Rhodopseudomonas sp. BAL398: one gene and its partner. The protein of the gene in region 2 interacts with the protein of the main gene of each other region in a pairwise test. Links are inferred from orthologs where the notes say so. Each region holds a gene or a part of one and is shown on either strand. Other genes may lie near its edges.

Region 1 (5,565 bases), 3.7 Mb from region 2 along the record:
CGGGCTGGCGTTCACGGCGATCGGCCTGTTCGCGCCGCACGCCGTGCATCTGATGTAGCGCAAGCGGAGTTATGCCAACGGACTTTGCGTTGACACATCAATTTGGTCATGGCCGGGCTTGTCCCGGCCATCCACGTCTTTGATCCGGCACTGCTTTCAAGGCGTGGATGCCCGGCACAAGGCCGGGCATGACGAACGAGAGGCAACGACTGTTGGTATTATCGCGACTGCTGCACCCGCCTGCGAAACCGTTGCATGAGCCGCAGCGTCCGCGCGCCCCAGCCGGCACCGGTCGCCCCGAGCGTGTCCCGGATCCTGGTTCGGATCGTCGCCATGATCGGGGCGACGTAGTCATGCGCCTTGAGGCGCATCCGGATGATGAACCGATAGGTCGCCGCGAACCAGCGCAGCTGCAGCAGCTTCGGCTTGGTCACATCGAAAATGAAGGCGATCACGCCGAGCCCGACGATCTGCGCAAAGCCGAAGATGGCGAGGCCGCCGATCATCTGTCCGCGCGCGAGCAGCGCCAGCGCGAATAGCTTCAGCGGATACAGCGGCAGCAGCGGCACCAGGAACACGGTCAGCGCCAGCCGCGGCGACAGCCGTTCGATCCGCAGCGTCAGCCAGGATTTCAACTGGCGCAGCGGAATCTGCGCGACGATCCGCGCCACCACCGGCTCGAGGTGGTCCCAGAACCAGGCCTCGATCAGGAACGCGACCGCGAGGATGAACCACAGCGGCTGCAGCAGGCGGCGCATCATCGGCCTCGTCCGTTGTCCGGACCAGGCCGGTGCTGGATCACATATGGATGGCGCGCTTGCCGACCGCAAGCGCGGCTTCCTTGACCGCCTCGGAACGGGTCGGATGGGCGTGGCAGGTGCGCGCCAGGTCTTCGGCGGAGCCGCCGAATTCCATCAGCACCGCGGCCTCGTGGATCATCTCGCCGGCCTCGCGGCCGACAATATGCACGCCGAGCACGCGGTCGGTGGCGGCATCGGCGAGTATCTTCACCAGGCCCTCGGTGGTCTGGTTGACCTTGGAGCGGCCATTGGCGGTGAAGGGAAACTTGCCGACGGTGTAGGCGACGCCGGCCTGCTTCAGCTCGTCCTCGGTCTTGCCGACCGAGGACACTTCCGGGGTGGTGTAGACCACGCCCGGGATCACGTCGTAATTCACGTGACCAGCCTTGCCGGCCAAGATCTCGGCGACCGCGACGCCTTCGTCCTCGGCCTTGTGCGCCAGCATCGGCCCGGCGACGACGTCGCCGATGGCGTAGATGCCCTTCACGCTGGAAGCAAAATGGTCGTCGATCTGGATCCGGCCGCGCTCGTCGAGCGCGACGCCGGCTTCCTTCAGGCCAAGGTCCCTGGTGTAGGGCACGCGCCCGATCGCCACCAACACGACATCGGCGTCCAGCACCTCCGGATTGCCGCCGGCGGCGGCCTCCACCGTCACCTTGAGCTTGGCGCCGGCGCCATCGACGCCGGTCACCTTGGCGCCGAGCTTGAAAGCGAAACCCTGCTTTTCAAGGATGCGCTGGAATTGCTTGACGATCTCGCTGTCCATGCCGGGTAGGATGCGGTCGAGATATTCGACCACGGTGACCTGCGCGCCGAGCCGGCGCCACACCGAGCCGAGCTCGAGCCCGATCACCCCGGCGCCGACCACCACCATCTTCTCCGGCACCTTGTCGAGCGACAGCGCGCCGGTCGACGACACGATCCGCTTCTCGTCGATCTCGATGCCCTTCAGCCGCGCCACATCGGAGCCGGTGGCGATCACGATGTTCTTGGCCGCCACGGTCTGGGTCTTGCCGTCGGCGTCGGTGACCTCGACCTTTTCGGCGCCGAGCACCTTGCCCTTGCCGTGGATCACGTCGATCTTGTTCTTCTTCATCAGGAATTCGACGCCCTTGGTGTTGCCGTCGATGCCCTGCTGCTTGAAAGCCATCATCGCCGCCAAGTCGAGCTTCGGCGCCGGCACCGTGATGCCCATCTTGGCGAAGGAGTGGCCGGCTTCCTCGAACATCTCCGAGGCATAGAGCAGCGCCTTCGACGGCATGCAGCCGATATTGAGGCAGGTGCCGCCCAGCGTGGCGTTCTTCTCCACCACAGCGACCTTGAGGCCGAGTTGCGCCGCGCGAATCGCGCAGACATAGCCGCCGGGGCCGGTGCCGATAACAACGAGATCGTAGGTGGACATGAAAAGACTTTCTGTTCAGCTTGCGAGATGGAGGAGGCTAGCTTGCCTCACGGCGCGTTGGCGCAGGGAGTCCGACCCGAAATCGATTTCGTCTCCCTCGTCGTCGAGCCAGAAGATTTTGTAGCCATGGTCTTCGAGTTTGAGATCGTCAAAGCGCGCCGGGTTGGCGCGGAGGAATTCGAACATCTCGCCCTTGGCGAGCAACGGCCGCAAATCAACGACGCCGGCAAAATCGTCAGTCCAGACGATCTTGAGAACCCCGAATATCACCGGCTCCGCGCTCTTGATGGCGACGATCTCAGTCATTGATCTCTCCGGCTTGCGCAGCTCCTCAACCGCGGTCCAGGCTTTCATCAGGTCCATTTGGTGCCTGTCGGTCCAGGATAGCACACGGCCGAGTTTCGCGGGAGGCAGCGACCCGCGCAAAATCCGGCCGGTCCGGATCTCAATTTGAGCCACGAACTCCGCCGACCGGGCGGGGAAATGCGGCGGCGGATGCTCGTCTGGATAGAATTCGATCTTCACGCCATCGACCATCGCGACCACCGGCACGGCTTCCTCCGTGGCAATGTTAGCGCCCGCCCGAGACGTCGAGAATGGCGCTGGTGACGTAGGAGGCCTCGTCGGACAACAGCCAGACGATGGCGTTGGCGATTTCGTCGGCGGTGCCGACGCGCTTCATCGGCACGTTCGAGCTGAGCCGGTGGGCGCGCTCGGGGTCGCCGCCGGAGGCATGGATGTCGGTATCGATCAGGCCGGGGCGGATCGCCGCGACGCGAATGCCTTCGCCAGCGACCTCGTGGCCGAGGCCGACGGTGAAGGAATCGATTGCGCCCTTGGAGGCGGCGTAATCCACATAGGTGTTGGGCGAGCCGAGCTTGGCGGCGACTGACGACAGGTTGACGATGACGCCGCCCTGGCCGCCATGCCGGGTCGATAGGCGTTTGACCGCCTCGCGCGCGCACAGGATGCTGCCGGTGACGTTGACCGCCATCATGCGCTGGATCCGCTCGGCCGACATTTCGTCGACCCGCGAGGTCGGGCCGACGATGCCGGCATTGTTGACCAGCGCGCCGAGCGTGCCGAACGCATCCGCCGCCTTGAACAGCGCTACGATATCGTCCTCGTCGCCGACGTCGCATTTGACCGCCACCGCCTTGCCGTTGCGGGCCTCGATCTTGGCCACCACCTCGGCGGCCGCGACCGCGTTGCTGGCATAGCCGATGACGACCCGGAAGCCGCGCGCCGCGGCGGCGATCGCGGTGGCCCGGCCGATGCCGCGGCTTCCGCCGGTGACGATGACAACGCGATCGGTCAAGGCGTGCTCCCCTTATTCACGTTCAGCTCAGCAGCCGGATCAGCATGGCGATCAGCGCCAGCAGCGACACGAACCACGCCAGGCTGCGGGCGAATGGAATTTGCACCAGATACAGCGGCACGTAGACAATCCGCGCCAGCAGCCAGATCTCGGCGCCAAGCGCGCCCCAGCCGCCGCCGCGGCCGGTCACGACGAGCGCCAGCGCCAGCGCCACGAACACCGGATAGGTCTCGAGCAAATTGCGAAACGCCCGGCCGGCGCGTCCGGCGAATTTGCCATGCGCGACTTTGCCGGCGTCGCGCGGGCCGGCCTGATACTGACCGCCGAGCTCCAAGGTCACCGGCACCGACGCCAGAAATATCTGCCCGATCAGCAGCACGACGCTCCAGCCCAGCACGGTGATTTCGGTCGGCAATGGCGGCATCGGGTTCCTATTCGCTTTGGCTGGGCTGGCGGGTCACGCCGATTCGGCGGTCGTCGCCGGCTGGTTGCGACGATCGACGAAGAGCCGCGACCGCAATGAGGAGGGCAACGCGATCAGTCATGTCGGCCTCCCGGTCGGAATAGGACTATTCGGCAGCAGACCGGCTCGCGCGATAATGATCCGCGAGCTTGGCCACTTCCTGCGTCTCAATGAGGATGCGCGTCGCGTCCGGACAAAAATCGATCTCGTTGCCGATATCGTTCAAATTCCATCCGAATGTATGGCCGTCCGGATCGACCGCGACGCCGGCAAAGAAGGCTTCATCGCGCAACCGCGCGAACGCCGGACCATTGGCGATCATGTCCGAGAGATCATATTCGCCCGACAGGCCATCGTCGAACGTGATCCTCAGAACCGGGTAGCGCAGGACGGAGACGTCGGCGATGCGGTAATTCATTGATCGATCCTCCCTCCGCTATAGCGAAGCGCACGGACTTCCTGCCAAACATAGGCAACCTGCTCGCGATTTGCCGCGAGCCAGGACTGCACCTCCCGCAACTTCGCCGTCGGTAGAGATCCTTCCAAGACATCCCCGGTCAAGATCGAGATCATCACCTCAAACTCGGCAAAACGGGCATGGAGATGTGGCGGCAGGTGGTCCTTTGGATAGATGATGATGCGAACGCCGGCGACAATAGCGATCGTCGGCATCGCTGAGTGTCCTTACAGATCCAGCACCATCCGGGCCGGGTCTTCCAGGTTCTCCTTGACCCGGACCAGGAAGGTGACGGCTTCCTTGCCGTCGATGACGCGGTGGTCGTAGCTGAGCGCCAGATACATCATCGGCCGGATCTCGACCTTGCCGGCGATCGCGACCGGGCGTTCCTGGATCTTGTGCATGCCCAGGATCGCCGATTGCGGTGCGTTCAGGATCGGGGTCGACATCAGCGAGCCGTAGATGCCGCCATTGGTGATGGTGAAGGTGCCGCCCTGCATTTCGTCGATCTTGAGCGCGCCGTCGCGGGCGCGCCGGCCGAAATCGGCGATCGTCTTCTCGATCGCGGCGATCGATTTGGTGTCGCAGTCGCGCACCACCGGGACCACCAGGCCCTTGTCGGTGCCGACGGCGACGCCGACATGGTAGTAATTCTTGTAGATCAGATCGGTGCCGTCGATCTCGGCATTGGCGGCCGGGATGTCCTTGAGCGCGTGCACGCAGGCCTTGGTGAAGAAGCCCATGAAGCCGAGCTTGGAGCCGTGCTTCTTCTCAAACACCTCTTTGTACTGCGTGCGCATCGCCATGATGTGGCTCATGTCGACCTCATTGAAGGTCGTCAGCATCGCCGCGGTGTTCTGCACTTCCTTGAGCCGGCGCGCGATGGTCTGGCGCAGCCGCGTCATCTTCACGCGCTCCTCGCGGGCGGCGTCGTCGGCCGGCGACGGGGCGCGGACCTGCACCGCCGCGGCGGGCTGATTGACCGGGGTCGGCGCCGAGGCCGCCTTTTCGATCGCCGCCAGCATGTCGCCCTTGGTGACGCGGCCGTCCTTGCCGGAGCCCGGCACGGTCGAGGCGTCGACGCCGCTCTCGGCCGACAGCCGGCGTACCGACGGCGCCTGCGGC
Region 2 (8,334 bases):
CCACGGACATGACCGAAACAGCAGCCCTTAAATATGAGGCGCGACCTCGTCATTGCGAGCCGAGGCCGGCGCGCAGCGCCGTCCGCAGGCGAAGCAATCCAGGTGTGCCAAGCACAGACTGGATTGCTTCGTCGCAACAGCTCCTCGCAATGACAGCCCCGAAGGCCCCTGATCAGATTGATCGCTCCTGAAGGGGAAAGCTAAACCCGCTCGACGAAACTATCGACCACCTTCTTCTCGCCGGCCTTTTCAAACGCGATGGTGAGTTTGTTGCCGTCGACTTTCACCACATGGCCGTAGCCGAATTTCTGGTGGAAGACCCGGTCCTTCAGGGAAAACTCCGAGGCCGCGCCGGTGGATTTCGCTACCAGCTCGCCTTCGATCGTCGTCGGGTTGCGGCGGGCGAAGCCGGCGTCGCTGCGTGAGCCGCCGAACGGCGATTGGCTTTCGTTGAAGCCGGAGCCGGCCTGGCCGCCATTGTTGCCGCCGCGGCGTTGCGCCTGGGCGCGCTGCCAGCCGGGCGTCGAGTAGCTCGAGCCGAAGGATTCGACATTGTCGAAGCGCGACGGGCCGTAGCCGCTCATGCCTCCCCAGCCGGAGCCGCCCTTGGATTCGGTGATCTCGACATTGTCGGCCGGCAATTCGTCGAGAAAGCGCGACGGCAGCGTCGTATTCCAGGTGCCGTGAATCCGCCGGTTGGTGGCGAAGTACAATTTCGCGCGTTTCCTTGCGCGGGTGATGCCGACATGGGCGAGGCGGCGTTCTTCCTCGAGCCCGGCGCGGCCCTGATCGTCGAGCGCGCGCTGATGCGGAAACAGACCTTCCTCCCAGCCCGGCAGGAACACGCTGTCGAACTCCAGCCCCTTGGCGGAATGCAGCGTCATCACGCTCACCGCGTCCTCGTCGACGCCGCCCTCGCGGTCCATCACCAGCGAGATGTGCTCGAGAAAGCCTTGCAGGTTTTCGAACTCTTCCATCGAGCGGACTAATTCCTTGAGGTTCTCAAGGCGGCCGGCGGCGTCGGCGGAGCGATCCTTCTGCCACATCTCCGTATAGCCGCTCTCGTCGAGCACGATTTCGGCGAGCTCGGTATGCGACTTGACCTCGCGCTGCCCGCGCCAGCGCTCGAAGCTCAGCATCAGATCGCGCAGGCTGCCGCGCGCCTTCGGCTTCAACTCGTCGGTGTCGACGACGGCGCGGGCGGCGTCGGACAGCGGGATCTTGCGCTTGCGGGCGTGGTCGTGCAGCAGCTGCACGGTGGCGTCGCCGAGGCCGCGCTTGGGCACATTGACGATGCGCTCGAAGGCCAGATCGTCGGCCGGCGAATTGATCACGCGTAAGTAAGCCAGCGCGTCGCGGATCTCGGCGCGCTCATAGAAGCGCGGCCCGCCGATCACCCGGTAGGGCAGGCCGAGCGTGACAAAGCGATCCTCGAATTCGCGCATCTGGAACGAGGCGCGGACCAGAATCGCGATGTCGTTGAGCTTGTGGCCGTCGCGCTGCAGCTGCTCGATCTCCTCGCCGATCGCGCGGGCTTCCTCTTCCGAATCCCACGAGCCGGTGACGGTGACCTTCTCGCCGTCGACATCCTCGGTGCGCAGCGTCTTGCCGAGCCGGCTTTCATTATGCGCGATCAGATGCGAGGCGGCGGCGAGGATGTGGCCGGTGGAGCGATAATTGCGCTCCAGCCGGATCACCTTGGCGCCGGGAAAATCATGGTCGAAGCGCAGGATGTTATCGACCTCGGCGCCGCGCCAGCCATAGATCGACTGATCGTCGTCGCCGACGCAGCAGATGTTTTTCGGCGGCGCGGCGGAGGTCGCAGGCGGCGCGGCTTGCGTCACCTCTCCCCGCCGGGGAGAGGTCGCCATGTCGCGCAGCGACGGGGCGGGTGAGGGGCTCTCGGAGTCGGATGTGGAAGGCGCCCCCTCACCCGGATTGCTGCGCAATCCGACCTCTCCCCGGTGGGGAGAGGTGAAGGAGGCGTCTGGCTTGGCGATTGTCGGCGCCTGCGCCAGCAGCCGCAGCCACAGATATTGCGCGACGTTGGTGTCCTGATATTCGTCGACCAGGATGTATTTGAAGCGGTTCTGATATTGCCGCAGCACGTCGGGGTGCTCGCGGAACAGGCGGATGCCTTCGAGCAGCAGATCGCCGAAATCGGCGGCGTTGAGGATCTTCAGCCGCTCCTGATAGGCGGCGTAGAGCTTGCCGCCGCGGCCATTGCCGAACACCGCGGCCTCGCCGGCCGGCACCTGCGCCGGCGTCAGCCCGCGATTCTTCCAGCCGTCGATCAGCCCGGCCAGCATCCGCGCCGGCCAGCGCTTGTCGTCGATGTTGTCGGCGGCGAGCAATTGCTTGAGCAGCCGGATCTGGTCGTCGACATCGAGCACGGTGAAGTTGGATTTCAGCTGCACCAATTCGGCGTGATAGCGCAGGATGCGGCCGCCGATCGAATGAAAGGTGCCGAGCCAGGGCATGCCCTCGACCGCCTGGCCGAGCATCTGGCCGAGCCGCAGCTTCATCTCACGCGCCGCCTTGTTGGTGAAGGTGACGGAGAGGATTTCGCCGGGGCGGGCGCGGCCGGTGGAGAGGATATGGGCGATCCGCGAGGTCAGCACCCGGGTCTTGCCGGTGCCGGCGCCGGCCAGAACCAGCACCGGGCCTTCGAGCGTCTCGACCGCCTCGCGCTGCTCCGGATTGAGCCCCGACAGATATTGCGGCATCGCCTGGGCGCGCGCACGCGCGGCGATCCCGCCGGCGGCGGGCTGATAGAAGGGCAGATCGTTGTCGGTGCGCTTGATCGGGTCAGTCATGCGAATCGTCTTCCGTCCACGATGGCACCGTGGGCCAGCAAAGAGGAGCCTTCTGGCAGGATTATCCAGCCATATAGGGGCTCGGGGGGCAAACTGACAGGTTTATCGGCCCGCCGCGAGCCGAGCTGCGCCGCCAGAACGCGATTTGGTTCCGCGATCCGCACTGCGCTTTGGCGGCAAGGCCGAGCCCGGAACCGGCCGGAACTTTCGTTGCAATGCTGGATTGATTTCACAGACGGCGCGGCATTGCGGTCGCGCCGACGCGAAAATCAAGCTGACGCGAAAACGGAGGTCGGATCATGTTGGGTTGGGTTATCACATTTCTGGTTGTTGCACTGATCGCCGGCATTCTCGGCTTTACCGGCATCGCGGGCGCCTCGATCGAAATCGCCAAGATCATCTTCTTCATCGCGGTGGTGCTGTTCCTGGTTTCCGCCGTGGTCGGATTGGTTCGCGGCAGAAGCCGAGTCTAGGCCAGTTGCGGCGCCCGCTTCGGAGGCATCGCGACGCTTCGTCCGATGCTCTCCGAACGCGGCACCGCGGCGTGCGCCCGCGCCAGCGTTTGAACCCGCTCGGCGATATCCGGCGGAAACGGCGCGGTCTTGCGGGCCGACATATCCATATGGATCGTCATGTTCTCCGATGTGGCCGACAGCCAGCCCTCGGTGGCGTGGCGCAGTTCCTTGAAGGTGTGCAGTCGCTTGTCGTCGGCCGCCACCAGCAGGATCGAGACCTGGGCCGGATCGCCGAGATGGATCTCGCGCAGATAGCGGACGTGGCATTCGGCGGTGAAGGTCGAGCCGCCGCGGGTGTTGAGATATTGCGGACCGATTCCCAGCTGCAGCCACAGCTCGTCGATCGCGCGGTCGAACATCACATTGTAATAGGCCATGTTGAGATGGCCGTTGTAATCGATCCATGCCGGCTCGATCTGCATCACCGACGACAGGAACGGGGCGGGCAGCAGCGTCAGATCGGCGGCGGCCGTGGTCGCAATCATTTGGTCTCCTTCGAAAGTCAAAACATGCCTCCCTTGACCCCTGTGGGTTCCTTTGTCACGGTCGTTTCATACCGGAGGAATTCTCGTGGGTCTGACCATCACCAACATCCCGAAACATGCGGAACCGGAAGCGGTGGCCACCGCCATTGAAGCGCTTGCGGCACGGTTCGGCAACCGCCTGGTCACCTCGCAGGCGGTGCGCGAGCAGCATGGCCACACCACCACCTGGCTGCCGACCCAGCCGCCGGATGCCGTGGTGATGGCGCAGGAGACCGCCGACATCCAGGATGTGGTGCGGATCTGCGCCAAGAATAATGTGCCGGTGATCGCCTTCGGCACCGGGACCTCGCTGGAAGGCCAGGTCAATGCGCCGGCCGGCGGCATCTGCATCGATCTGCGCGACATGAACAAGATTCTCGAAGTTCATGCCGAGGATCTGGATTGCGTGATCCAGCCCGGCGTCACCCGCAAGGCGCTGAACGAAAATCTGCGCGACCAGGGCGTGTTCTTCCCGATCGATCCCGGCGCCGACGCCTCGATCGGCGGCATGGCCTCGACCCGGGCATCGGGCACCAATGCGGTGCGCTACGGCACAATGCGCGACAATGTGCTGGCGCTGAAAGTGGTCCGCGGCGACGGCGAGATCATCACCACCGGCACCAGGGCGAAGAAATCCTCGGCCGGCTACGACCTGACCCATCTGTTCGTCGGTGCCGAAGGCACGCTCGGCATTATCTCCGAACTCACCATCAAGCTGCGCGGCATCCCGGAAACCATCGCGGCGGCGGCGTGCTCGTTCGAGAGCGTGCAGGGCGCCTGCCAGGCCACCATTCTGGCGATCCAGACCGGGATTCCGGTGGCGCGGATCGAGCTGTTGAGCGAAGGCCAGGTTCGCGCGGTCAATGCCTATTCGAAGCTGACGCTGCCGGAGACGCCGCTGCTGCTGCTCGAGTTCCACGGCAGCGAGATCGAGGTCGCCGAGCAGTCGAAGAATTTCCGCGACATCGCTGCCGATTGCGGCGGCGGCGACTTCACCTGGACCACTAGGCCGGAGGATCGCAGCAAGCTTTGGCAGGCGCGGCACGACGCCTATTGGTCGGTGAAAGCGCTGCGCCCCGGCGCCGGCGTGGTCGCCACCGACGTCTGCGTGCCGATCTCGCGGCTGGCCGATTGCGTGGTCGAGACCGAGCAGGATCTGAAGCGGCTCAATCTGTTGGCGCCGATCGTCGGCCATGTCGGTGACGGCAATTTCCATTGCTCGCTGCTGTGCGACGTCAACGACGCCGACGAGATGGCGCGCGGCGAGGAATTCATGCATCGGCTGGTCGAGCGCGCCCAGGCGATGGACGGCACCTGCACCGGCGAGCACGGCATCGGCCAGGGCAAGCAGAAATATCTGGCGGCCGAACTCGGCCTCGAGGCGCTCGCCGCAATGCGCGCGATCAAGCAGGCGCTTGATCCGCAGAACATCTTCAATCCCGGCAAGATCCTGCCGCAAGCCTAGGCGCCGTCATGGTTTATTGACGGCGCGGCGACAGGCCGCAGTTACTGTGACGTCATCATAGTTCCGCTTTATGCATTGAAGCGTCTGCGTTATCTTCGAAACCGAGGGGCGGTTGTGCTGCCCGGGAGGAGACCGCTTGCAGACGACGCTACTCGGCCTGGCGATGGCGCTGATCCTGGCGCTGATCGCCGCCTTGGTGGGTCCGTATTTCATCGACTGGAACCAGTTCCGCACGCAATTCGAGGCGGAGGCGACGCGGCTGGTCGGCGCGCCGGTTCGCGTCAGCGGCGCGCTTGATGCGCGGCTATTGCCAACGCCGAGCCTGCAGCTGCGCTCGGTCACGGTTGGCGGCGCCAATGATCCCGGCCGGCTGCGCGCCGACAAGCTCGACGTCGAATTCAGCCTTGGCGATCTGATGCGCGGGCAGTGGCGCGCCGACCGACTCACCCTCAACGGCTTTGCGCTGGATCTCGGGCTCGATGCCAAGGGCCGGCTCGATTGGCCGGCGTCGGGCCTGTCCAATCTGGCCGGGCTGACGGTGGACCGTCTCGACCTCACCGGGCGGATTGCGCTGCATGACGCCGCCAGCCGCGCGACGCTGGAACTCAACGACATTGCCTTCAGCGGCGAGTTGCGGGCGCTGCTCGGCTCGTTGCGCGGCGACGGCAATTTCCTGATGGCGGGGACGCGGTATCCGTTCCGGCTGTCGCTTGGCCGGGTCGCCGACGGCAATGGCACGCGGCTGCATCTGACGGTCGATCCCGGCGCGCGGGCGCTGTCGGCCGATCTCGACGGGGTGCTGAGCTTCGCGGCGCGCTCGCCGCGTTTCGATGGCGCGGTGACGCTGGCGGCGCCGGCTCCAGCGGCGGGCAAGGATGCACCAAAGGCCGCGGACGCGCCGACGCCGTGGCGGGTCTCGGCGCGGGTCAAGGCCGATGCCGATGCCGCCCGGCTGGCGCAGCTCGAGGCCTCTTACGGCCCTGAGGACAGGGCGCTGAAACTGTCCGGCGCCGGCGAATTGCAATTTGGCGCCCAGCCGCATCTGCAGGCGACGCTGGCGGCGCGCCAGCTCGATGCCGACCGGTTGCTGGCCGATGGCGGCGTCGTCGCGCCGGCGCACTGGCTGCGGCAGCTACGCGGCTTGGCGCAAGCCCTGCCGTCGCCGCCGCTGCCGAGCCGGATCGAGATCAGCGCCGATCAGATCATGCTGGGCGGCCGGCCGGTGCAGAACATCGCCGCGGATCTGCGCTCCGACAGCCAGGCCTGGATGCTGGAGCGACTCAGCCTGCGCGCGCCCGGCGGATCGGAGCTGGCGCTGCGCGGGGCTGCGTCCGACGCCAATGACAGTTTCAAGGGACAATTGAGCGTGGATTCGGCCGATCCGGATCTGCTGGCGGCCTGGCTGCAGGCGCGCGACGACACCCCCGGCCGGGTGCCGAGGCCGTTGCGCGCGCGGGCCGCGGTCAGCGTCGCCCCGGATGGCGTGGTGATCGATGCGCTCAAGGCCGAACTCGATGGCGGCACGCTGCAGGGCCGGATCGCGCTGTCCGGCGCGGCGGGCGCGTCGCGGATCGAGGCCGCGCTGCAGGCGGATCGGATCGATCTCGACGGCGCCGCCAGCCTGCTGCGCTCGCTGGCGGGACCGCAGCCGGATTGGCCCGACGAGGCCAAGCTCTCGTTCGATTTCGCCCGGGCGACGGCGCGCGGGCAGGTCATGCAGCCGCTGGTGGCACGGTTGAATTACGGGCAGCGCATGCTGGCGCTGGAGCAATTGAAGATCGGCACCGCCGGCGGCGCGATGCTCGACGGCGATGGATCATTCGATCGCAGCGACGCCACCGGCCATCTGCAGGTGAGCGCGAGGGCGCCGGCGCTGGGCCAGATCGCCGGCGCGATCGCGCCGCTGGCGCCGGCTGTCGCCGCGCGGCTGCAGGCGATGGGCGACGCAAGGGGAGCGGCACATGCGACGCTGTCGCTCACGGTGGCGCCGAGCAACAACCCGGCGAGCGCCAAGGGCAAAAACAACAAGGCCAAAGCCGGACAGGCCGAGGCCCGCGCCGCGCTCACGATCGACGCGCCGCAGCTCAAGGGCCGTGTCAGCCTCACGGCGCGGCCGTCACTCGCCGAGCTGCGCGGCGCGGATGTCGAGGCGCTGTTGCGCAGCGAGGTGACGGCCGAAACCGATCTGTCCGCCACGCGCGGCGAGGCGCTGCTGGCCTTGCTCCGGCTTGATCGGGCGATCGCCGCGGGCGAGGGCGGCGCGCGGCTGCAGGCCTCGGCGACCGGAGCTTGGCAAGCGCCGCTGCGGCTGAAGGCGCATCTCACCGGCGAAGCGCTTGACGTCGAGGCCGAGGGCAGCGCCAAGCCTTGGGCGAGCGAGCCGACGGCGACGCTGAATCTGAAGGCGCCACGCCTCAATTTGACGCCGCTGCTGCGGCTGGACGCCGCCGATCCGAAATTGGCGACGATCAGTCTGACCTCGCGGCTCGGCGTCGCCGGCAGCAAATGGAGCTTCAACGATATCGACGCCGGAATCGCCGGCGCCAAGCTGCGTGGCCGGATTGCGGTGACGCTCGGCGACGACAAAGACGGCAAAGACAATGCCAATGTGATCGAAGGCGAGGCCGGGATCGATACGCTGCAGCTGGCGCCGCTGTTCCGGCTGGCGGTCGGCGCCGGCGTCGATCAGACCGCCCCGCTGGGAAACGGATGGATGCAGGGCTGGCGCGGCCGGGTGACATTCCAGGCGCTGCGCGGGGTGTTGCCGGGCGGTGCCGAACTGCAACCGGTCAGCGGCGTGATCCGCGGCGACGGCCGCTCGCTGAGCGTCGACTCCAAGGGCAAGATCGGCGGCGGCGAGGCCGAGGTCGATGTTCATGCGCAGCCGTCGGACGCCGGCGTGGCGCTGAATCTGCGGCTGCAACTCGCCGGGGTCGATGGGGCCGCGCTGCATTATCGCGCGCTGGCGATGCCGGCGGCGCGGGTGGCGCTGCAGATGACGCTGGATAGCTCCG

Evidence for each region.
Region 1: the proteins of RBJ75_RS02080 (region 2) and lpdA interact in binary tests that used the Escherichia coli proteins (3 or more experiments, as listed by UniProt). The link is inferred for Rhodopseudomonas sp. BAL398 from one-to-one orthologs.

Annotation. Positions count from the first base shown.
Region 1 is NZ_CP133111.1:4,185,307-4,190,871, reverse strand. What follows is about bases 1-2,965. They hold lpdA (dihydrolipoyl dehydrogenase), read right to left. Parts: upstream 2,203-2,965; coding sequence 799-2,202; downstream 1-798. Other genes in these bases: RBJ75_RS19760 (SDR family oxidoreductase), read right to left, coding at 2,774-2,965; RBJ75_RS19765 (DUF4160 domain-containing protein), read right to left, coding at 2,218-2,754; RBJ75_RS19775 (hypothetical protein), read right to left, coding at 219-761; RBJ75_RS19780 (DUF4337 domain-containing protein), read left to right, coding at 1-58. Also shown: more of RBJ75_RS19760, read right to left, coding at 2,966-3,520; RBJ75_RS19755 (MAPEG family protein), read right to left, coding at 3,543-3,944; RBJ75_RS19750 (DUF2442 domain-containing protein), read right to left, coding at 4,090-4,401; RBJ75_RS19745 (DUF4160 domain-containing protein), read right to left, coding at 4,398-4,655; odhB (2-oxoglutarate dehydrogenase complex dihydrolipoyllysine-residue succinyltransferase), read right to left, coding at 4,668-5,565. UniProt on the Escherichia coli protein: Lipoamide dehydrogenase is a component of the glycine cleavage system as well as of the alpha-ketoacid dehydrogenase complexes.
Region 2 is NZ_CP133111.1:451,758-460,091, forward strand. The notes cover bases 1-3,132. They hold RBJ75_RS02080 (ATP-dependent helicase), read right to left. Parts: upstream 2,817-3,132; coding sequence 201-2,816; downstream 1-200. Other genes in these bases: RBJ75_RS02085 (DUF1328 domain-containing protein), read left to right, coding at 3,116-3,132. In the rest of the region: more of RBJ75_RS02085, read left to right, coding at 3,133-3,289; RBJ75_RS02090 (thioesterase family protein), read right to left, coding at 3,286-3,816; RBJ75_RS02095 (FAD-binding oxidoreductase), read left to right, coding at 3,902-5,320; RBJ75_RS02100 (AsmA family protein), read left to right, coding at 5,457-8,334. UniProt on the Escherichia coli protein: A helicase with DNA-dependent ATPase activity. Unwinds DNA duplexes with 3'-5' polarity. Translocates on single-stranded DNA with 3'-5' polarity. Initiates unwinding more efficiently from a nicked substrate than double-stranded DNA.